DNA from 3 places in the Microbacterium arborescens genome. Region 1 is predicted to be linked to each of the others. Evidence: predicted binding sites of a transcription regulator. Region 1 holds the regulator's gene; each other region holds the start of a gene.

Evidence for each region. Region 1 encodes LexA, which represses DNA repair genes until DNA is damaged. Its sites were predicted from a motif close to TCGAACANNTGTTCGA; they were not measured.
Region 2: a site for LexA is predicted at 3,825-3,840, ahead of QUC20_RS09375 (HNH endonuclease signature motif containing protein). Genes of this name have one in related genera too.
Region 3: a site for LexA is predicted at 5,456-5,471, ahead of QUC20_RS13510 (HNH endonuclease signature motif containing protein). Genes of this name have one in related genera too.

The regions. Positions count from the first base shown of each region.
Region 1 covers NZ_CP128474.1:1,071,451-1,078,955, forward strand. The annotation lists gene dapF (diaminopimelate epimerase) at 1-382, shown strand, start outside; gene QUC20_RS05020 (class I SAM-dependent methyltransferase) at 413-1,054, opposite strand; gene hflX (GTPase HflX) at 1,140-2,657, shown strand; gene QUC20_RS05030 (dipeptidyl-peptidase 5) at 2,717-4,624, opposite strand; gene lexA (transcriptional repressor LexA) at 4,692-5,357, opposite strand; gene QUC20_RS05040 (LysM peptidoglycan-binding domain-containing protein) at 5,614-5,973, shown strand; gene QUC20_RS05045 (histidinol-phosphate transaminase) at 6,045-7,130, shown strand; gene hisB (imidazoleglycerol-phosphate dehydratase HisB) at 7,127-7,505, shown strand, end outside.
Region 2 covers NZ_CP128474.1:1,962,435-1,969,939, reverse strand. The annotation lists gene QUC20_RS09385 (FAD:protein FMN transferase) at 1-618, shown strand, start outside; gene QUC20_RS09380 (FAD-dependent oxidoreductase) at 615-2,162, shown strand; gene QUC20_RS09375 (HNH endonuclease signature motif containing protein) at 2,447-3,790, opposite strand; gene QUC20_RS09370 (hypothetical protein) at 3,955-4,392, opposite strand; gene QUC20_RS09365 (sensor histidine kinase) at 4,389-5,981, opposite strand; gene QUC20_RS09360 (response regulator transcription factor) at 5,978-6,709, opposite strand; gene QUC20_RS09355 (magnesium and cobalt transport protein CorA) at 6,798-7,505, shown strand, end outside.
Region 3 covers NZ_CP128474.1:2,864,686-2,872,190, forward strand. The annotation lists gene QUC20_RS13490 (hypothetical protein) at 1-285, opposite strand, end outside; gene QUC20_RS13495 (UDP-N-acetylmuramoyl-L-alanyl-D-glutamate--2,6-diaminopimelate ligase) at 356-1,738, opposite strand; gene QUC20_RS13500 (DUF7882 family protein) at 1,962-2,258, opposite strand; gene QUC20_RS13505 (helix-turn-helix transcriptional regulator) at 2,323-3,783, opposite strand; gene QUC20_RS13510 (HNH endonuclease signature motif containing protein) at 4,021-5,421, opposite strand; gene QUC20_RS13515 (hypothetical protein) at 5,987-6,292, shown strand; gene QUC20_RS13520 (sigma-70 family RNA polymerase sigma factor) at 6,316-7,505, shown strand, end outside.

The DNA of each region.
Region 1 (7,505 bases):
CGTGGTCGCTCTCGCGGGCGAGGCAGAGCTCGACGGGCTCGACCTGACGTCGCAGCCCACCCTCGACCCGCATCCGGCCGCCGGCGCGAACGTCGAGTTCGTCGTCCCGGCCGAGCCGCTCGTACAGAACGGTGTCGGCGCTATCCGCATGCGGGTCTACGAACGCGGAGTGGGGGAGACCCTCTCGTGCGGCACGGGGGTCGCGGCATCCGCACTCGCCGTCCGTTTCTGGGCAGGCTCGGCGGCACCCGATCGGTGGACGGTCGACGTCCCGGGCGGCACGCTCGGCGTGCGCGTCGTGCGTCAGGACGACGGCGAGCACGTGCTTCTCTCCGGGCCCGCGACGCTGGTGTTCTCGGGGCAGGTCACCCTCGCCGACTGAGCGGGCCCGGATGATCGGTCGTCGCGCGCGTCAGGGCAGTTCGATGGCCCCCGTCGGGGGTGTGCCGTGGCGACGCACCTTCAGCACGCGGAAGCCGCGGCCGGTCGCGGCGCGCGAGACGGTGTACCCGTCGTCGAAGGTCGCGGCGAGCCAGCGCTGCAGCGAATCGGATCCGAGGTTGCGCTGCACGACGAGCCAGGCGTCGCTGCGCTCGACCAGGCGGGGGATCCAGCGCTGGAGCATCCCGTGCAGCTCGTTCTTGCCGACGCGGATCGGCGGATTCGATCGGATGGTCCGGAACACGACGTCGTCGGGAACATCGTCGGGCAGCACAGCGTTGATATTGGTGAGTCCCAGATCAGCGGCGTTGCGTCGCACCAGGTCGAGAGCACGTTCGTTGACATCGACGGCCCAGACCGTGGCGTGAGGCGACTCCAGAGCCAGCGACAGCGAGATCGGCCCCCAGCCGCAGCCGAGGTCGAGGAAATCCCCACCGGGCGGTGCCGGCGGAGTATTGGCCAGAAGAACCCCCGTGCCCGAGTCGACGTGGTCAGGGCTGAACACCCCGCCCGCGGTCGTGACCTCGACGGCACGACCCGCGAGGGTCACGCGGATGCGGCGGAGGTTCTGTTCGCTGGACGGGGACGCGCTGAAGTAGTGATCGCTCCCCATGCATCCGAGCGTATCGGAGCCGGGCAATCCGGCGGGAGACTAGAATTCACGGATGCCCGGGCACGGGCATCCCGGGAAGAGAGTTATGACGCAAATCACCACCCCCGACGGCGACGACGACATCGCGGTGGATCCGGTCGATCGAGTGCTCGCGAGCGCCGAGACGCGCTCGTCGATGCGCGTGTTCGGCGGCGCGCAGGCGCTGCAGGATGCGGCGACCGTCTCATACGGAGACACCGACGGCGACCAGTGGGATCGCGAGGAGCGCGCCGCGCTGCGCCGCGTCCCGGGACTGTCCACCGAGCTCGAGGACGTCACCGAGGTCGAATACCGGCAGCTGCGACTCGAGAACGTCGTGCTCGTCGGCGTGTACCCGCAGGGGTCGCACGAGGACGCCGAGAACTCGTTGCGCGAGCTCGCCGCGCTGGCCGAGACCGCCGGCGCGGTCGTCCTCGACGGTGTGCTGCAGCGGCGGCCGCATCCCGATCCCGCCACCTACATCGGACGCGGCAAGGCGGCCGAACTGCGCGATCTCGTCGCCGCGGTCGGCGCCGACACCGTGATCGCCGACACCGAGCTCGCTCCGAGCCAACGGCGTGCGCTCGAGGATGTCGCCAAGGTCAAGGTCATCGACCGCACGACCGTCATCCTCGACATCTTCAGCCAGCACGCGAAGAGCCGCGAGGGCAAGGCTCAGGTCGAGCTCGCGCAACTCGAGTACCTGCTCCCGCGCCTGCGCGGGTGGGGTGAGTCGATGAGCCGTCAGGCCGGTGGACAGGTCGGCGCAGGCGGCGCGGGCATGGGCTCGCGTGGTCCGGGTGAGACGAAGATCGAGCTCGACCGCCGCCGCATCCGGACGCGCATGGCGCAGCTGCGCAGGCAGATCCGCGAGTTCGCGCCGTCTCGCGAGGCGAAGCGCGCCGAGCGTCGGCGAAACACGATCCCCTCCGTGGCGATCGCCGGATACACCAACGCCGGCAAGTCGAGTCTGCTCAACCGGCTGACGAGCGCGGGAGTCCTCGTCGAGAACGCGCTGTTCGCGACGCTCGACGCGACCGTGCGCCGGGCCGAGGCCGCTGACGGGCGCGTGTACACGCTCACCGACACCGTCGGATTCGTGCGCAATCTGCCGCACCAGCTCGTCGAAGCCTTCCGGTCGACGCTCGAAGAGGTGTCGGGCGCCGACGTCATCGTGCACGTCGTCGACGGGTCGCACCCCGACCCGGCGGCGCAGCTCGCGACCGTCCGCGACGTGATGGGCGACGTGGGTGCGCGTGCGACGCGCGAGCTCGTCGTGTTCAACAAGGCCGACCTGGTCGACGATGACGCGCGGCTGCTGCTGCGCGGGCTCGAGCCGACGGCTCATTTCGTGTCGTCGCGGACCGGCGAGGGGATCGACGACCTCCGCGCGGCGATCGAGGACGCGCTTCCGCTGCCCGCGGTAGAGGTGCGTGCGCTCGTGCCGTACGACCGGGGCGATCTGATCTCGGCTGTGCACGAGAGCGGTCACATCGTCGCGACCTCGCACGAGGAGGACGGCACCGCCGTGCATGCTCACGTGTCCGAGCGCCTCGCCGCCGAGCTCGCACCCTACGCCGTCTGAGTTGCCGCTCGGGTGTATCAGCCCGCCATGTTCAGGGCTCGGGGCACCGGGTCGAGGGCTCAGTCGAGTTCGACCGGCGCGACCCCCGGGGTGTCGAAGCCGAAGACCTGGCCGAGGAATGCCAGCTCGCTTTCGAGCGCGTGCACGATCGTCTCCGTGCGCCGGAACCCGTGGCCCTCGCCCGCGTACAACACGTAGGCATGGGGCACTTCCTGTGCGACGAGAGCGTCGCGGATGGCTTCCGCCTGCGCCGGGGGCACGACGGCGTCCTCGTCGCCCTGCAGAAGCAGCAGCGGCACCCGGAACCGTTCCGGCCGGCTCAGGGGCGACCGCTCGATGTAGACCTGCTCCGCTTCGGGCAGCGGGCCGATGAGCCCGTCGAGGTAGCGCGCCTCGAAGTCATGCGTCTCAGCCGCCAAGGCGCGTGCGTCGCCGACGCCGTACCGCGAGACGCCGGCACCGAACACGTCGGTTCCGACCAGCGCCGCGAGCACGGTCCAGCCGCCCGCGGAGCCGCCCTCGATCGCGAGACGTGACGGGTCGGCGAGTCCGTCGGCGGCGAGCCCTCGGGCAGCGGTCGCGACATCGTCGACGTCCACGACGCCCCACTGGCCCTTCAGTCGTTCGCGGTACGAGCGGCCGTAGCCCGTCGAGCCGCCGTAGTTGACGTCGAGCACGCCGATGCCGCGACTGGTGAAGTAGGCCACCTTGCTGTCCGCCGTACCGCCCACATGCGAGGTCGGACCGCCGTGTACCCACACGAGGTACGGTGGCAGCTCATCGGTCGGCGCTTCGACGTCGGGATTGGTCGGCGGGTAGGCGAAGGCGTGCACGGGGCCGTGCGGGCCTTCGGTCGTCAGCTGACGGGCGTGCGGAATCCATGCCGCATCGACATCGGGAGCGCCGCCGCGCACCGCGGTCGCCTCGCCGCTGTCCAGATCGACGATCCACAGCCCCGTCGCGCCCGGCATCGTGCCGCTGACGAGGGCGCTGCTGCCCGCGACATCCTCGATCTGCAGCCGCGCTGTGGCGGGTACCGGGAGCGGGACGGCGCCACCGTCGCGGTCGATGACGACGAGCTGATCCGATCCGTGCGTGCGGACGGCGACGACGCGGCCGTCATCGAGCGGCGCGTACCAGCGGGTTCCCAGCACCCACAGCCCGCCGCCTGTGTCAGCGTCGGCGGGGGAGATCGGGGCCGGGTTCGCGTCGGCGTCGGGGTCGACGCGGTAGAGGTTCCAGCGCCCGGTCGGCTCGTCGACGACGACGAGCTGGCCATCGGGGGTCCATTCCGGCTGAAGCGCGGCCGTGCTGCCACCGGCGACGTCACGGACCCGGTGCGGGGCGCGGAGGTCGACGACGCGGATGCGGGTGCGGTCCCAGGGCATGTCCGGGTGGTCCCAGGCCACCCAGGCGAGGTGCGAGCCATCGGGTGAGAGGGCGGGCTGGGCGACGAAGTCGCTGCCGCCCGCGAGCTCGGTCACGCCCGAAGCGTGGGCGCCCGTAGCGCCGTCGATGCGCACGATGTGGCGTTCGGGAGTGCCCTCTGAGCGTTCGCGTTCGCGCACCGCGAGCAGGACGCCGCGCTGCCAGCGAAGCCCGCCGTAGTGCGTGCCGCTCTCGTCGGGGGTGAGCGCCTCGGGCTCGCCGCCGGGGCGGAGGCGACGGATGCGCTGGTCGGACTTGTCGACGAAGAACAGATCGCCGTCATCGGAGACCGCCCACGCACCTCCGCCGTACTCGTGGACGCGTGACCGGGCGTTCCAGGGGGCGGGAAGGACGACCTCGACCTCGCCGTCGCCTCGGCGGCGCACGACGGCGACGCGGCCGCCCTCGTCGGGCAGCGACTCGCCCCACCAGACCTCATCGCCGACGAAGCCGGCGCCGTCGAGGCGCAGTGACGACGAGCTCGCCCACGATGCGGTCAGGGGAGAAGGCCAGGAACCGTAGGGCAGTTGCTGCGACATACCGCCACGCTACGCGAGCCGCGGCACCCCGCGGCGAGATGACGGGAGGTGCGCGGCGGCGCGCGGGTCAGACGGCGCGGAGGACGGCGACCACCTTGCCGAGGAGCGTCGCGTCGTCGCCGAGGATCGGCTCGAAGGCGGAGTTGCGGGGGAGGAGCCAGGTGTGACCGTCGCGCTGACGGAGTGTCTTCACGGTCGCCTCGCCGTCGAGCATCGCGGCGACGATCTCTCCGTTGTCGGCTGTCGCCTGTGCGCGCACGACGACCCAGTCGCCGTCGCAGATGGCCGCATCGATCATCGAGTCGCCGACGACCTTGAGCATGAAGAGCTCTCCCTTGCCGACGAGCTGGCGTGGCAGCGGGAAGATCTCCTCGACCTGCTGGTCGGCGGTGATCGGGACCCCGGCCGCGATCCGGCCCACGAGAGGGACCAGGGCGGCGTCGCCGAGAGCGGGCGCCGCATCGGCCGGGTTCTCACCGGCCGTGCCGGGGAGGTCGATCAGGACCTCCATCGCCCGGGTCTTGCCGGGGTCGCGGCGGAGGTAGCCGCTGAGCTCGAGCTGGTTCAGCTGGTGGGTGACGCTCGAGAGCGACTTGAGGCCGACCGCGTCGCCGATCTCGCGCATGCTCGGCGGATAGCCGTTGCGGGCGATCGCGTGCTGGATCACCTCGAGGATCGCGAGCTGCTTGTCGCTCAGATTCTTGCGTCGTCGCGTCTGCGGCTTCTCGCTCATACCGCCGGTCTCCTGTCGTCACGCCCCGTCCCCGACCCGATGTCGGAGGTTCGTGGTGGGCTCTCGCTGTCGAAAAGGTAGCCCGATACGACGGCGACATCACGGAACGCTCCGCGTGTCTCTTCGATCGGTCTCCGATTTCGGTGGGTGGTTGACACCACACAATATCGAAGATACGTTCGGAACCGAAGTTCGCACCCGTCTCTCCCGGCCGAGAGGCGAGGGCGAATCTTCCTACCGCTCCCGAGGAGATGTCATGACCACGATCGATGCCCGCTTCGCACCGGCCCCCCGTACCCGCCTGCGTATGACGCGCCGCGGACGCCGCGTCGTTGCGACGATCGCCGCCCTCCCGGCGGTCGTCGCCATCACTGCGGTCGCACTCTCCGGCGGTGGCGCGCTCGCCTCGAACGACGCAGGGGCGCCCGCGGGCTCGTTCACGACCGTCACCGTGATGTCGGGGGAGTCCCTCTGGTCGATCGCCGAAGAGGTCGCCCCCGCGGCCGACCCCCGCGACGTCGTCGACGCGATCGTCCGACTCAACGCGCTCGGCTCGGGTCAGCTCGAGGCCGGCCAGACGCTGGCCATCCCGCTCGAGTACACGGGCGCCAGCTGACGAGCTGCTGCGCGCGGTGAGTCCGCCGAGTTCGGTCACTCGACGACGCGCTGCGGCCTAGCATGGGTGGGATGAGCCCGAGTCTGGATGATCTGCCCCTCAGAGACGATCTGAGAGGCCTCACCCCGTACGGTGCCCCTCAGGCGCCGCTCCCGGTCGCGCTGAACGTCAACGAGAACACGCATCCGGTTCCCGAAGAGGTCGCCGACGACATCCTGGATGCCGTCGCCCGTGCCCTGCGAGATGTCAACCGCTATCCCGATCGAGAGTTCACCCACCTGCGCGAGTCCTTCGCCGAGTACCTGGGCCACGGTCTCACGGCGGATCGGATCTGGGCTGCGAACGGATCGAACGAGGTGCTGCAGCACCTGCTCCAGGCCTTCGGCGGACCGGGCCGCACCGCGATGGGCTTCGGCCCCACCTACTCGATGTACCCGCTGCTGACGCGCGCGACCGGCGCGCAGTACGTCGCGGGGACGCGTGCGCCCGACTTCACGCTCGACGCCGCTTCCGCCGCAGCGCAGGTCGCCGATCTGCGGCCCGACGTCGTCTTCCTCTGCGCCCCGAACAACCCGACCGGCACACCTCTCGGTCTCGACGTCATCGAGGCTGTCTACGACGCGACCGACGGCATCGTGATCGTCGACGAGGCCTACCAGGAGTTCGCGCCGCGCGAGAGCTCTTCCGCTCTGACGCTTCTCGGAGGTCGCGAACGGCTCGTCGTGTCGCGCACGATGAGCAAGGCGTTCGCGTTCGCCGGCGCGCGCGTGGGCTACCTCGCGGCCGACGCCACGCTGATCGACGCCCTGCGTCTCGTGCGCCTGCCGTACCACCTGAGCGGTCTGACGCAGGCGGCGGCGACCGCTGCGCTGTCGCACTCGTCGACGATGCTGCGCATGGTCGACGAGATCGTCGCGCAGCGAGACCGGATGTCGGCGACGCTCGACGCACTCGGCTACCGCGCCTACGAGAGCTGGACGAACTTCGTCCTGTTCGACGGCGTCGACGATCCGCAGCGCACGTGGCAGGCGCTGTACGACCGCGGCATCCTCGTGCGCGACGTGGGCATCCCGCGCAGTCTGCGTGTCAGCGCCGGTACGGAAGACGAGACGACCGCCTTCCTCGAGGCACTGGCCTCGATAGACTCGGAGGCATGACCAGCCCCCGAACGGCCAGCATCCGTCGCGCCACGAGCGAGTCGAGCGTCGAGCTCGAGCTCGACCTCGACGGCACCGGGAGCAGCACGATCGAGACGACCGTGCCGTTCTTCGACCACCTGCTGACGGCGTTCGCGAAGCACTCGCTCACCGACCTCACCGTGCGCGCGACGGGCGACACGCACATCGACGCGCACCACACGGTCGAGGACGTCGCGATCGTGCTGGGGCAGGCGCTGCGTTCCGCCCTGGGCGACAAGTCGGGCATCTCCCGCTACGGTGACGCGCTCGTTCCGCTCGACGAAGCGCTCGCGCAGGCCGTCGTCGACATCTCGGGGCGCCCCTATCTCGTCCACACGGGCGAGCCCGAGGGCT
Region 2 (7,505 bases), 890 kb from region 1:
GACGGTGCGGTGAACCCCCTCGTCGGTGACGTGCTCGCGCGGCGCGGCTACGACGCGTCGTACTCGATGCGCGACGGCGGTGCCTCCGCCGCGGTGGCGCAGTGGCGCGATGTCGTCGAGCTCTCCGATGACCGACTCACGCTTCATCGCCCGGCGACGGTCGATGTGGGCGCGGTGGGCAAAGGCCGCCTCGTCGATCTCGTGCTGGCGGAGCTGCGACAGCGGACGGCCGGCTGGCTCGTCGTCGACGCGAGCGGCGACCTGGCGGTCGACGGGGTGCGTCAGCGCGTCGCCCTCGAGCACCCCTACGACGCTTCTCGGGCGGTGGGGGTGTGGGCTCTGGATGCCGGGGCGCTGTGCGCGTCGGCGACCAACCGCCGTGCGTGGGGCGACGGTCTGCACCACGTGCTCGACGCCCGCACGGGTGAGCCGGTGCGGGAGTATGCGGCGACGTGGGCGGTCGCCGCCGACGCGATGACGGCGGATGCCGTCGCCACAGCCCTCTTCTTCGACGGCGGTCCGCGATTCGCGGAGCGCAGCAGAGCGTCGTGGGTGCGGATGCGCACCGACGGGGCCGTCGAATGGTCACCTCACTGCGAAGCGGAGTTGTTCGTATGACATCCCTGACGGCCCTTCGGAACCGAGCTGTCGGTGCACTCGGCCGCGTGTCGATGTACCGGTTCGTGCTCGTCGCGCTCTCGGTGCTCGCGGTCATCGCGTTCGTGTTGACACTGGCGGGGCAGATCGCGGGCGATCCGCTCGCGCTGCCGGTCTCGCTCGTTGTGCTGGCCGCCGCGATCATCGTCGTGGATGCCGTGGCGCAGCGCCTGCTCGGCCGTACATGGCGCATCGAGTCGGCGGTCATCACCGCTCTGATCCTGTTCTTCGTTCTGCGACCGACGCTCGAGCCGGCGGGACTGGCCGGGCTCGCGATCGCCGGAGCGGTCGCCTCGGCATCGAAGTACCTGCTCGCGTGGCGCGGTCGTCACATCTTCAACCCGGCCGCCGCCGGTGCGACGGTGCTCACCGTGCTGAGTATCCCGTTCCCCGACCTGGGAGCGTCGGCCTGGTGGGTCGGCACGCCCGTTCTGGCGGTGCCGGTCGTCGTGCTCGGCGGCCTGGTGGTGGTGCGGACCGAGAAGGTGCGGGTCGTGGCCGTCTTCCTCGTCGTCGCGGTCGCTGTCGCGTTCGTGCGCACGATCGTGCAGTATGCGCAGGTCTCGCTCCCGGTCGATGCGACGGTCATCGGGCAGGTGCTGTGGTCGTCGCCGTTCCTCTTCCTCGGCGCGTTCATGCTGTCGGAGCCGTTGACGCTCCCGCCCCGTCGGCGGCAGCAGTACGCGGTCGCCGCGCTCGTGGGGGCTCTTGCCGGGTGGCCCATCCTGATCGGCGACGTGAGTCTCGGGCAGGAGCGCGCGCTGCTGATCGGCAACCTGCTCGCCTTCTTCTTCGCCTACCGCGCCGCGGTGCGGTTGACCTTCGTGGAGCGCAGGGCGCTGACGCCGTCGGTTCGCGAGCTCACGTTCCGGGCTCATCGCGGCTTCCGATTCCGCCCGGGACAGTACCTCGAGCTCGAGGTCCCGCACCGCCGACCAGATGCGCGGGGCACACGGCGAGAGTTCTCGATCGTCTCGGCGCCTGCGGAGCTGCCGGAGGTTCGGATCGCGATCCGTGAGGGTTCTCAGTCGAGCTACAAGAAGGCCCTCGCGGTCGTGGAGCCCGGCCGGGATCTTCCTGTCACGGGTGTCTGGGGCGACTTCGTGCTGCCGGCGCGGACGGACGCGAAGGTCGTGCTGGTGGCTGCGGGGATCGGCGTGACGCCCTTCGTGTCGCAGCTGCGTGAGATGCGCCTGGCTGGAGAGCGTCGCGACGTCGTCATGATCTACGTCGCATCGGATGCCGAGGAGCTGGCATTCCGCGACGACATCATTGCTGCGGGCATCCCGGTGATGGTGGTGACGCGTGATGAGCCTCGGAACCTTCCGGATCATTGGCGCTGGACCGGGGGAGAGCGGCTGAGCGCCGCCTCGCTGGCCGGTCTCGTCCCGGATCTCGGCGATCGGCATGCCTTCATCTCCGGCCCACCTCGGCTCATCGCCGAACTGGCTCCCGCGCTGTCGAAGGCCCGATCGCTCACGACCGACGCCTTCGCCGGATACTGAGACGGTCCCTCGCTGCGGGTCGTCGACTGACGGCCGAGGCGCGGCGTCGACGTGCGGTGGTGAGGTGCTGTGTCAGTGCCGACGCTCGGGTTGGCACGGGCAGTTCTCGTTGCGTAACACTCCGGCTTCCCGTGCGAAAGCGGCTCGGGCTGATAGGCGTTGCGTGATCGATTTCATCCCGCGCATCTCGTCTTCATGCGTGCGGGCGTGCGGGCGTGCGGGCGAGCGCGCGGGCGAGCGAGCGAGCGAGCACCAGCCCACGCCGAGCGCGGGGCGGGCGGGGATCAGAAGGGTGGCGGTTCGCCCGGTGGCGGGTCGGCCGTGTCGGTCGTGTCGGTGGTGAAGCAGACGGCGGGCACGGGTATGTCTTCGCGGTAGACCCGTCCGAGGGGTGAGGTCCATTCCAGGACCCCGCCGCCGAGCTGCCGCACTTCCCACCGGGTGAATTGCTTCATCGAGTGGTGTCTCTGGCAGAGGTGGGCGAGGTTGAGGAGGTGGGTGTGGCCACCGAGGGCGTAATCGACGGTGTGGTCGAGCTCACACCTGATCGCGGCCCTGCGGCATCCGGGGAACCGGCAGTGCTGGTCACGAGCGGTGAGGAGCTTCTTCATCGCCAGGGTGGGTCGGTAGGTGTCGATCTCGACCGGGGTGCGGGTGACCGGGTCGATGAAGAGCCGGTCCCACTCGGAGACCTGTCCCGCGAGCTCACGCGCCGTGTCGGCGTCGATCGGTCCGGCACCGACCGCGTCGGCGGGGTGCTCGTCACGGCCCACCAGGGTCTCCGCCGTGACGGTGACCTGCACGCGTGCGCGGATCGCGCCGAGCCCGCCGGTCCGGTCGGCCCCGTAGGTCGGGTCGACCACGGGCGTGCCGCCGAGGACGAGGTCGCTGAGGATGTCAGCACGCAGCTGATCCATCGTCCGGGCGTCAGGTGCAGCATCGGCCTCCACCGCATCACCGCGACCACCCACGTCCCGGGCATCCTTGACGGCTTGTCCCATCTGGGTGAGCCGGTCGAGCATCCCCACCGCGATCACGGTCGGTACGGTCGCGATGACATCGGACATTCCGTCCGCCCCGTGCAGGACCCTTACGCACCGCCCCGCGGCGGCGTCTCGGTGCCGGTCGGTGAATGTGCGGTCGTGGAGCCGTTCTGCCAGGGCTCGCAGGGCGGGTGTGACCCGGGTGGCGATGTCCTGCTCGCAGACGGCGATCGCGGCGGCCTCGAACTCTTCCCCCACCTCGCCGGGCAGCCCGGTTGCCGCTTTCACGACCACGTCGACGTGGTCGCGGGTGATTCGCCGTTGCTCCCATGCCGCGAACACGGCCGGGTAGTCATCGACGATCGTCAACGCGTGGTCGATGTCGGCCTGCAGTCGCCGGTCGCTGCGCCGCGCCAACCCCGCCGCTTCTGCCGCGACCGACCGCAGCTCCATGTCCGACGCCATCCCGCGCACCCCGTCACGGCGCGCCTCGCGAAGCGCCGACCGACCCAGCTCGGCGAGAGCCCGCACCGACGCGACATCCGCGTGATGCACCAGCGCCAACGTCTCGGTGTACGCCGCGATCGCTCGGGCGTGCGGCGAGACGACGCCCCCACCCGGCCCACCACCTGCGTTGGCTGACATGTTCCCATTGTGACAGCCAGATCCGACATACACATCGAACAAAGATGCGAAGAATGAAACTCGCCCAGGCCACCGTGTGGGGAGGAACCGCCGGGCCAGCTCATCGGCACAGCCCTGAGAACGAGCGCCCTCTCGAGTTGAGACCGCGTCTCCCGCCCCCGACGCTACGGGCGGTGGGCAGCCCGCCGCTGCGCGATAATGCGAACGACGTCATCGCTGAAGTTGCACACGGACCGCACCTCAGCCTCGAGACCATCCGTCGGCGTCACATCCGCCCCCGCAGGTCGCCCCGCGGCCACCCCCGAGCGCAGGCGCGCCTCCAGGTGCCGCTTCGCGACGCCTCGATCGACATCGGCGGGCACCTCGAACACCAGAACGTCGAAGTCGCGCTCGGCGTACCTGTCCACCGTGGCGCGCACGCGCCCGAGCTGCGGATCGTCGTTCTCGAGGTGCAGGTGCGCACGCAGCGCCGGCTCGTACGCGGTGGCCCCGACGTACGCGATGTCGCCCGTCTCGATGTCGAGCCACACGTACACCCACGAGCCGGACGGTTGAACGCGACCGTGCCGGATCGCCACGACCCGCGTTTCGGTATGCGTCATCGCGACCCCTCGCCATCGGGATCACCGGCAGGAGCGGCGCCCGCCCCCGCCTCACCGTCCGCGCCTGCCCCCGCGCCCGTCCCAGGATCAGACGGTCGCGCGGTCAGCCGGAGCTCGAACGTGGTCGAGCCGGGCTCGCTCTGCACCGTGAGTGATCCGCCGTGTGCCGCCACGATGGCGCGGGCGATCGAGAGGCCGAGGCCTGTGCCGCCGGTTTGGCGTGCCCGCGAGCTGTCGCCGCGCGAGAAACGCTCGAAGATGTGATCGGCGACGGCGGGGTCGATGCCGGGGCCGTCGTCGTGCACCGAGAGGACCGCCGTACCGTCGGTGACGCGCACTGCCGTGGTGACGGTGGTGCCGGCTGGGGTGTGGACGCGCGCATTGGCGAGGAGATTCGCGACGACCTGCGTGATGCGGGTGGCGTCCGCCGCGACGACGACCGGTTCATCGCCGACATCCAGGCGCCACTCGTGATCCTGGCCTGCCGCTCGGGCGTCGGCCACCGCGTCGATGGCGAGGGCCGTGAGGTCGACCGTTCCGTAGACGAGCTCCTGTCCTTCGTCGAGCCGAGCGAGAAGGAGCAGATCCTCGACGAGGCTCGTCATGCGCAGCGACTGCGCCTGGATGCGTTCGAGCGCGGCGGTCGTGGTCTCTTCGACGCCCGGCACACCTTGACGCATCGCGCGGAGCGAGAGCTCGGAGTATCCACGGATCGAGGCGAGGGGCGTGCGAAGCTCATGACTCGCGTCGGCGACGAACGATCGCATGCGCTCTTCGTTGCGCTGGCGGGCGACGAGGGACGCATCGACATGATCGAGGAGGGTGTTCAGTGCTGCTCCGACGCGGCCGATCTCATCGTGGTCGTCGGTCTCCTCCTCGGGTACGCGCTCGCTGATGGAGACGGCTCCCTGCGCAAGGGGGAGCGACGCGACCCGGGTCGCGGTGTCAGCGACGACGCGCAACGGCCGGAGCGAGCGCTGAATGACAACCGCGATCGCCGCGCTGAGGAGGAGAAGGCCACCGACGGTCACGATCGTGATCGTGGTGACGACGGTTGCGACAGTCCCGTCGACCTGAGCGAGCGGAAGAGCGCCCAGCCCGGTGATGTCGCCGGCTGTGAATGACACGACGCGGAACGCGCCGAGGTCGCCGATCTCGATCGTCGCCGGAAGGGCGCTGAGGTCCGTCGAAGCGAGATCGTTCAGCTCCGCGGCGGTGAGGTCGCGCACTCCCTCGTCGCCGTCGAAGGTCGCACCGGTGATCGGACCGCGCGGGTCCTGCACCAGCAGTGTGTATCCGTAAGGGAGACCCGTCGTGCCGGCGATCGTCTCCTCTGCGGAACGCACACGCACGACGTACCCGCTGCTGTCGAAGAGTTTGAGTCCGCGCGTGAGCGATTCGGCGTTGGTGGTGACGGTTGAGACCAGCACCGTGCCGATCGTCGTGGCGAGACCGACCGCGCTCGAGATCAGCGTCAGCGCGACGACGCCGACCACGGTCAGCATCAACCGGGTCTGCAGCGTCCACCGCTTGCGCGGCCGACGGTCCGTACGCTCGCGCACCGCGTTGCGGTCGGGGGCGGAGGTCACTGCGGCGCTTTGATCATGTAGCCCACGCCTCGGACGGTGTGGATGAGCGGCTCGCGACCGGCATCGATCTTCTTGCGCAGGTACGAGATGTACAACTCGACCACGGAGGAACGGCCGCCGAAGTCGTAGTTCCACACGCGGTCGAGGATCTGCGCCTTCGAGACGACGCGGCGCTGGTTGCGCATGAGGTAGCGCAGCAGCTCGAACTCGGTCGCGGTGAGCTCGATGCTGGTCCCGGCCCGCTCGATCTCGTGCGAATCCTCGTTGAGGGTGAGGTCGCCGACGCGGAGCACCGGGTCGACACCGCCCGCGGTCGCCGTGCCCGCGCGCCGCATGAGGCCGCGCAGCCGTGCCACGACCTCTTCGAGGCTGAACGGCTTGGTGACGTAGTCGTCGCCGCCTGCCGTCAGCCCGGCGACCCGGTCGCCCACGGAGTCTTTCGCGGTGAGGAACAGCACGGGAACGTCGTCACCGGACTGGCGGAGCCGTTGCAGCACCGACATCCCGTCGAGGTCGGGCATCATGATGTCGAGCACCATCGCGTCGGGCTCGAACTCGCGTGCGAGCGAGAGCGCTTCGAATCCGGATGCCGCGGAGCGGACCTCCCAGCCTTCCATCTTGAGCGCCATCGAGAGCAGGTCGGTGAGCATCTGTTCGTCGTCGACGACGAGGACGCGCAGCGGGGAGCCGTCGGGACGCTGCAGTGTGGCGGGTGCTGGGGTGGTCATGATGCCATTGTCAGGCGTTCTCTATGGAGAAGCTATGGACGATGCTATGTCTGCGCTGTGAGCATGCGCGGTGGCATACGGTGACGTCATGACGAACGTTGAGACGGCGGTTTATGTCGACGGCTCCGTCGTGCGCGACGATCTCCCGCCCGATGAGGCGGCCGCACTCGCGCGCGAGCGCGCGGGCTTCGCCTGGATCGCGCTGATCGACGTCGACGACGCCGAGATCCAGACCCGCGCGGCCGAGCTGGGGATGTCCCCCATGGCGGTGAAAGAGGCACTGCGGCCGCACCAGCGGTCGATCTTCGAACGGTACGGCGATCATGCGTTCGTCGTCCTGCAGCCCGCGCATTACGACGACGCCTCCGAGACGGTCCGCTGCGACGAGATCGACGTCTTCCTCGCGCGCCATCTCATCGTGACGGTCACGCGGTCGGATCGGATCGACCTCGACGAGCTCCGCGGCCGGCTCCAATCGCACCCGCAGCTCCTGCGCCGCGGACCGGGATCGGTCATGTGGGTGCTCGCCGAACGCGTGACGACCGGATATCGCGCGGTGCTCGACGGCGTCGAGAACGACATCGACGAGATCGAGGACCAGCTCTTCGGCGACGGCCCGGACGTCTCGCGGCGCATCTTCGACCTGCAGCGAGAGGTGATCGACCTGGCCCATGCCACGTCGCCGCTGCCCGACGTGCTGACCCGACTGGGCACGACGCTCACCGACGCGGCGGCGGGGGCGGAGCCAGCGGGATGGGATGACGTTCGCGGGCGCGCCCAGTACGTCGCGGAGCGC
Region 3 (7,505 bases), 1.6 Mb from region 1:
GGCGAGACCAGCCATCTGGTACGGCGTGAGGGTGAGGTCGTCGGAGCGGGCGGTGAGCGTCGCTTCCCATTCGGGGTCGTCGATGGCCCGCGGCTGCATGTAGACGTCGGCAGGCGCATTCTCGAGGTGCACGATGACGAGCCCGGTGTCGAGCCCGTCCGACCCGTCTTGAATGGCCACCTTGACCGAGACGCCGGGCGCCTTCCCCTGCTCGAGGAACTCGGCGACCCACTCCTCGAGGAGAGTCTTCGTCCGCACGGGGACGCGGTGGATATCGTCGCTCATCACGTCGAATCTTGCCATAACCCGAATGAAAACGCCCGCCGTTTCCGGCTGGACGCGGTGCTGGATCGAACTACCGCGCGTCGGGCAGCAGCGCGTGCCGCTCACGCCAGGACCGCAGCGCGCCGGCGGCGATCGAGACGTCGTCGGACGCGACGGCGTCGTCGCCGACGATCTGCACCGATTCGTGCCCCTTGCCGGCGATGAGGATCGTGTCGTCGGGTGCGGCTGCGGCCACCGCTTCCGCGATCGCCGAGGCGCGGTCACGGATGACGCGGACCCTCTCGAGCGAGCGGAACCCGGCGAGGATATCGGCGACGATCGCGTCGCCGTCCTCGTGATGGATGTCGTCGTCGGTGACGATGATCGTCTGGGCGATCTCTTCGGCGATGACCGCCATCTCGGGTCGTTTGCCGCGATCGCGGTCGCCCGTGCAGCCGAACACCACGCTCAGTCGTCCGGGACCGCTCGAGAGGGCGATGAGCGCCTGGCGCAGCGCGTCGGGCGTGTGGGCATAGTCGACCACGACGTGCGGACCGACCCCGGGCGAGACGACCTGCATGCGGCCGGGAACCCGGCGGATGGCGCGCACCGCTGCCGCGATCGCGTCGGGCGCGGTGCCTTGCGCGTGGAGGACGCCAGCCGTCATCGCGAGGTTGTCGACGTTGAACCGGCCGATGAGCGGTGAGGCGACGTCGTAGCTCTCACCGTCGATCGTCAGGATGAAGTCGGCGCCGTCGGGGCGCACCCGGATGTTCCCGGCGCGAACCGTCGCGGTCGGCGCACCGACCGTCGATACCCCGACATCGGCCAGCCCGGCCGGCAATGCGATGCCCGCGACGTAGGGGTCGTCGAGGTTGCGGACTGCGGCCCGGACCCCGCGCAGGCGGAAGACGCGCTGCTTGGCCTGCCCGTAGGCCTCCATCGACTCGTGGTAGTCGAGGTGGTCGCGGGTGAGGTTGGTGAACGCGGCGATGTCGAAATGGCATCCGTCGACCCTCCCCTGCGTGAGCGCGTGCGAGCTCAGCTCGATCGCGACCGCGTCGGCGCCCGCGTGACGGATGTCGGCGAGGAGTTCGTGCATGTCGACCACCGACGGAGTGGTGAGCGAGGTCTTGGCGAGGGCGCCGAACAGGCCGGCGCCGAGCGTGCCGATCGTGGCCGCGCGATGACCGAGGATCTGCCAGCTCTGCGCGAGCAGCTGCACCGTCGACGTCTTGCCGTTCGTGCCGGTCACCCCCACGAGGGTCATGTTCGCAGACGGGTGTCCGGTGTACTGGTCGGCCAGGCGCCCGATGACAGTCGTCAGGTGCGGGATGCCGCGCACGCGGTCGTCGACGTGGGTGACGCTCGCGTCGGTCAGGACGAGGGCCGCGCCGCGTTCGAGAGCCTGCGTGATGTGCTCGCGCACCCGCTCGTCGCGGCCGAGCGCGACGAAGACGTCGCCGGCTTGCACCGTGCGACTGTCGCCGCGCAGGCGTCCGCCGGGTACGTTCCCCCCGGCGACCCCCGTCGCCCACCATTCGGGGTCGAGGTTCCGACCCTGCCCAGCGTCCTGCATCTCCCGCCCCACTGCTCTCTGACCCGATGGTCCCCGGAACGGGCGGTAACCCGGAGCAAGGACTCGATGGAGTCTGAGATTGGCACTGTAACGTAAGCGCCGCTTAAGCCAGCGGACATCAGCCCTGGGGTTCGGGCACCATCCGCAGGCCGTCGGCACTGTTGGCCGATTCCATGAGGGCGTCGATCCACTTCGGGTTGATCTGCGGCTGCCGGCTGCCGGCGAACTGGAACTGCACCGAGATCGTGGGGTGCAGCCAGAAGTCGCGGCGGCTCGTGCCGTGGGGCGAGGTCGTCTCGAACATCAGCGGTTCGCCGCGCCGCAGCTTGGTCATCAGGACCAGCCGGAGGTGCGCGAGCGCCCGATCGTCGATCTCGACGAAGTTGGCCGCGTTGTCGTAGAAGAATCTGCCCACGGGCAAAGCTTAGGTGGCGGTGGGGCGCGCGGGGGCGGCGGCTATCATCCGGCGTGGGCCGGGCTCAGAAGAAGAACCCGTGCCGTTCGAGCATGCTGACCGCCTCGCTGCGGCTCGAGACGCCCAACTTGGCGTAGAGCGAGCGCAGCTGCGACTTGATCGTGTTGATCGAGACGGTGAACTGGTGCGCGAGTCCGGCGTACGTCTTGTCGTCGCGCAGCGCCATGGCCACGGATCGTTCGCGGGGGGTGAGCGCGGGAAGAGCCTGCCTCGGCGGGCGGGAGTCGCGAAGCCGCAGGGGCTCGATGGCCGCGCTGATGCGTGCGGCGAGATCGGGGCGCCGGTCGCGGAGTCGGTTCTCCAACGGGGCGAGCTGCGCGTGCGGGATCGTGACGAACGGCGCGATGAGGTCGCCGGTGTGCAGGGCGAGGCCGCAGGCCTCGTCGAACAGGGCGTCGGCGGCGTCGGGCTGCTCGAGGCGGTCTCGCGCCACGGCGCGGCGCACCAGGACGATGGCGAGGGTGCGCGGGCAGTGCTCCGCGCCGAGCGCGAGGCAAACGTCGGTGGCATCGAGTGCGGCGCGTTCGTCGCCGAGCGCGAGGTGGGCGGCCGCGCGCTGCGCCTCGAAGCACACGGTGTGGCTCGGTGTTGACGTGGGGCCGTCGAGCAGGGACAGCGCTCGGCGGGCAGCACCTTGGGCCAGGGTGGCGTCCGCGAGGGCGGAGAGCGCGAGCTCACGGATCAGCCGGTGGCTGAGATGCGACCAGGCGCCGCCGAGCGCCGTTCGCAGGCCGGCGACACCAGCGGTGAGGTCGCCGACGATGACGTGGGCGAGGGCGTCCGCCGTCGCGGCCGCGTGCTGCGCGTAGGGGTCGCGGGGAGCGCGCGACCGTAGCGCTGCGGCAGCGCGCGAGACGCGGGCCGCGTCGAACGCGCCGACCGCGAGAAGGATGTCGGCGAGGGCGAGGGCGTAGTCGGTGTCGGCGACGTTCCAGCGGTTCGCGCGCCCCAGCTCGGCGCACATATTGCGGGATCTCGCCGCGGCGTCGAACTCGCCGTTCACCGCGAAGACCAGGGTCTGCACGGCCGCGGCGCGGTAACGCACGGCGTGGCTGTCGGCGAAGGTGAGCGCTCGCGATGCGTAGAGGCCGGCATCGCGCGGGCGTCCTGCCGCCGCGTACACCTCGGCCACCGCCGCGAACAGCGATCCCAGCGCATCGAGCCCCAGCACGGCGCGGGCCCGCAGACGCCCCTCGGTGAAGTGGCCGTCGACGAGGGCGAGCGCGCCGTCGAGGTCGTCGAGTCGCACGCGGGCGATGAGCATCCCTTCGAGCAGGTGCACGTTCGACTCGGTCCACAGTTGCGGCGTCGCGCCGACGTCGAGCGTGCGCAGCCGCGCCAGGTCGACCTGGGTGGGTCGCCCGGGCCGGGCGCCGGGCAGACTGCCCGCGACGACGCGATGCGCGGTGGCCCGCAGCTCGTGGGTGCGGCTGGGATGCGGGATGGCGCGGCGCTCGATCGTCACGATGGGTCTCCGGAGTGTCTGGATCACGCGATGCGGTCGTCGCATCGTCATATGAGGGACGCCGCGAGGCCCGCATCGTGACGCGACTTCACGAGATCGCTTCGCGGCCCGCGAATGCTCACGTGCGAACGGAGAGCACCGCCGGCCGATACTCCCCAGGGACAACGCCGGCCCAGGGGCCACGCCGAACCCCGAGGGGCAGTGCCGAACCCCACGGGACAACGCCGAACCCCACGGTCAGAAGGGTGGTGGTTCGTGCGACGGCGCTCCGCCGGTCCGGCCATCCGGTGGCGGGTCCACCGTGCCGGTGGTGAAGCACACGGCCGGCGTCGGTACGTCTTCGCGGTAGACCCGCCCCAGGGGCGAGGTCCATTCGAGGACCCCGCCGCCGATCTGCCGCACGTCCCATCTCGTGAATTGCTTCATCGAATGGTGCCGCTGGCACAGGTGGGCGAGGTTGTGGAGGTGGGTGTGCCCGCCGAGGGCGTAGTCGATGGTGTGGTCGAGTTCGCACCGGATCGCGGCTCTGCGGCATCCGGGGAACCGGCAGTGCTGGTCTCGGGCGGTGAGGAGCTTCTTCATCGCGACGGTGGGCCGGTACGTGTCGATCTCAACCGGGGTGCGGGTGATCGGGTCGATGAACAATCGATCCCATTCGGAGACCTGCGCGGCGAGCTGGCGGGCGGTGTCGGCATCGATCAACCCGGCGCCCACGGCCTCGGCCGGGTGCTCGTCGTCGCCGGTCAGGGTCTGCGCGGTGACGGCGACCTGGACGCGTGCGCGGATCGCCCCGAGCCCACCGGCCCGGTCTGTCCCGTAGGTCGGATCGACCACGGGTGCTCCGCTGAGGACGAGGTCGCCGAGGATGTCAGCCCGCAGCTGATCCATCGTCCTCGCATCCGGCACAACCTCCGAACCCGCACCGCCCGCGGCATCCGCGCCCGAACCGCCAGCCCCCGCAGCATCCGCACCCTCCGCCCGGGCGTCCTTCACCGACTGTCCCATCTGCGTCAGCCGGTCAAGCATCCCCGCAGCGATGACGGTGGGCAGGTTGGCGACGAGGTTCGACATCCCGTCGGTCCCGTGGAACACCCGCACGCACCGCTCCGCCGCCGCAGCCGTGTGCCGCTCCGTGAACGATCGCGGGTGCACCCGCGCCGCCAACGCGTCCAGCGCGCCCCGTACGCGTGAGGGCACATCCCGCTCGCACACGCCGATCGCAGCCTCCGCGAACTCACCGCGCACCTCGTCCGGCAGCCCCGCCCCGGCCTTCACGACCACATCGACGTGTCCGCGTTCGATCCGCCGCTCCACCCACGCCGCGAACACAGCCGGGTAGTCATCGATGACGGTCATCGCGTGGTCGATCTCGCCCTGCAACCGGCGGTCGGTCAACCGCGCCATCCCGGCAGCTTCAGCCGCGACCGACCGCAGTTCCATGTCGGACGCCATGCCCCGCACCCCATCGCGCCGGGCCTCCCGCAACGCCGACCTGCCCAGGTCAGCCAACGCACGCATCCGCGCAACATCCGCGGCATGCGAGAGATCGAGCGCTTCCGCGTACCTCGCGAACGCGAGCACCTGTGGGGGCGCGGAGTCACCGCATCGCACCTCGCCGCTCCCGTAGTTCGCTGCCATGTTCCCATTGTGGCAGCGAGGTACGACATCGCGATCGAATCTCTGTTCGATCACAAAAGTCAGCGAACGGCGCCACGTGGGGAGGAACCAATGGTCCCACCAGGGCGCCATCCCACCCTCACCATCCCGCGACCACCATCCCGCGACCCCCACCCCGCGACCCCCACCCCGCGAAACCCACCCCGCACCCGATCTCGCCCGGCAAGGAATTCCGCCTTTTCGCGTCACGATTCGCCATCGCCGGTGTCTCATCAGCATGCACGCTGCGACGAACACGCTCCCGGCGCCTCCGGCGACGAGAAGCCGGACCCGGACCCGGCCCTCCTTCCGACGCGCCGGCGACCGCGCCCGCACCGGCGCCCGCAACCGCCGGCACCAGCTGAACCACTCCCCCGACCAGCCCCACACCCCTACGCACCACTATCCCCGGACCCCGTCCGCGGCATGTCTGAGCACGATCACCTTCCGGTCAGCCGCGTGTCCGATCGGTCGCATACGAACCCGCCGAAGCAGCACTCCTGCCGGAGCGATCCGCCCGGCCACGGTCGAGATCAGCGGCGCGACCGTGCGGGTCACTTGGGGTTGGTCGAGCACCCGCGAACACTCGTGGCATCGCCGCGATGTCGGGTTCGTGTGCTCGTCGCGCGTTGCGGACGACGACAGCGCCACTGCCCGCCTCATTCTCATCACCGACAAGTCGCGCGGCGACGCGGTGATCGCCACTCTCGCCTGCGACGGCTTCTCACCCGAGGTCTACGCGACTCTCACCCGTCATCTGCGCAACGTCGAGGCGATCGGCGATGCCGAACGATCCGACCCGCTCGCCCGGCTGGGTGCCGGACCGTCCGCCTACCCCCACATGTCGCGATGACGACGGCGCCGCACCGCTTGAGGTTGGCGTCTTCCGACGACAACGAGCCGCGCACACCGACCGCCGCAGCGTCCGATGACGAGCTCGTCGAGCGCGCCCGGAATCATGATGAACGCGCCTACGGCGAGCTCTGGCTGCGCCACTCGGCCGCCGCTCACGCCGTCGCTCGCGCATACTCGTCGCTCGATCCCGATGATGTCGTCGCTGAGGCGTTCGCCCGCATCCTGTCCGCCATCCGGCGCGGTGGCGGGCCTTCGATGGGGTTCCGACCGTACCTGTTGACGTCGGTCCGCAACGTCGCCCACAAGTGGGGCGCGCAGCAGCAGCAGGTGTACGCCACCGACCTGGAGGATGCCGCCGACGAGACGGCTCCCGACGCCGAATGGTCGACGATCGCGGGCTTCGACTCGAGCGCTGTCGCGTCGGCGTTCGCGACCCTCCCCACCCGCTGGCAGGAAGCCCTCTGGTACAGCGAGGTCGACGGTCTGAAGCCGCGCCAGTTCGCACCGCTGCTCGGTCTCGCCCCGAACGCGGCATCCGCTCTTGTCGTGCGCGCACGGCGCGGTTTCCGCGATGCGTGGGTGTCGGCGCAGCTCCGCCGCGCCGACAACGAGGAGTGCCGCGAGACCCTCGAACTGCTCGGGGCGCATTCGCGATCGGGCCTGTCGCGGCGCGACACGCGGCGCGTCGAGCAGCACCTCTCGACGTGCGAGGGATGCGCGCTCGCCTGGGTCGAGGCACGCGACGTCTCATCGCGGCTGGCGCTCGTGCTCGTTCCCCTCGTGGTCGGCATCCCGGCTGCCGCGTCGTACACGGCGTGGACGCAGTCGGGTGCTGCGCAGGTCGCGACCTTCGCCCTCGGCCCCGCAGGTGCGACGGGCGCGACCGGCGGCACCGGCGCCGGCATCACCACCAGCACCCCGCGCGGCACCACCACGGGCGCACCGACCTCACGACGAGCCGCACGATCCGCCACGCGGTCGGGATGGCGTCGTCCCCTGTTCGTCGTCGTCGCTGCCGTCGCCGCGGCGGGAACGGCGATCGCCGTCACCCTGCCGCTCACCGAACCGACGACTGCTCCCCCGCGGGCGACCGGGTCAGAGCCGCACCCGCACCGCACATCGTCCGACGCGCGCGCGGCCGGCGCTGTGTCTGAGAGCCCGACCTCCGAGGCGCCCCCGGTCGCCGAACCGCCTGCGCAGCCGCCGCACGA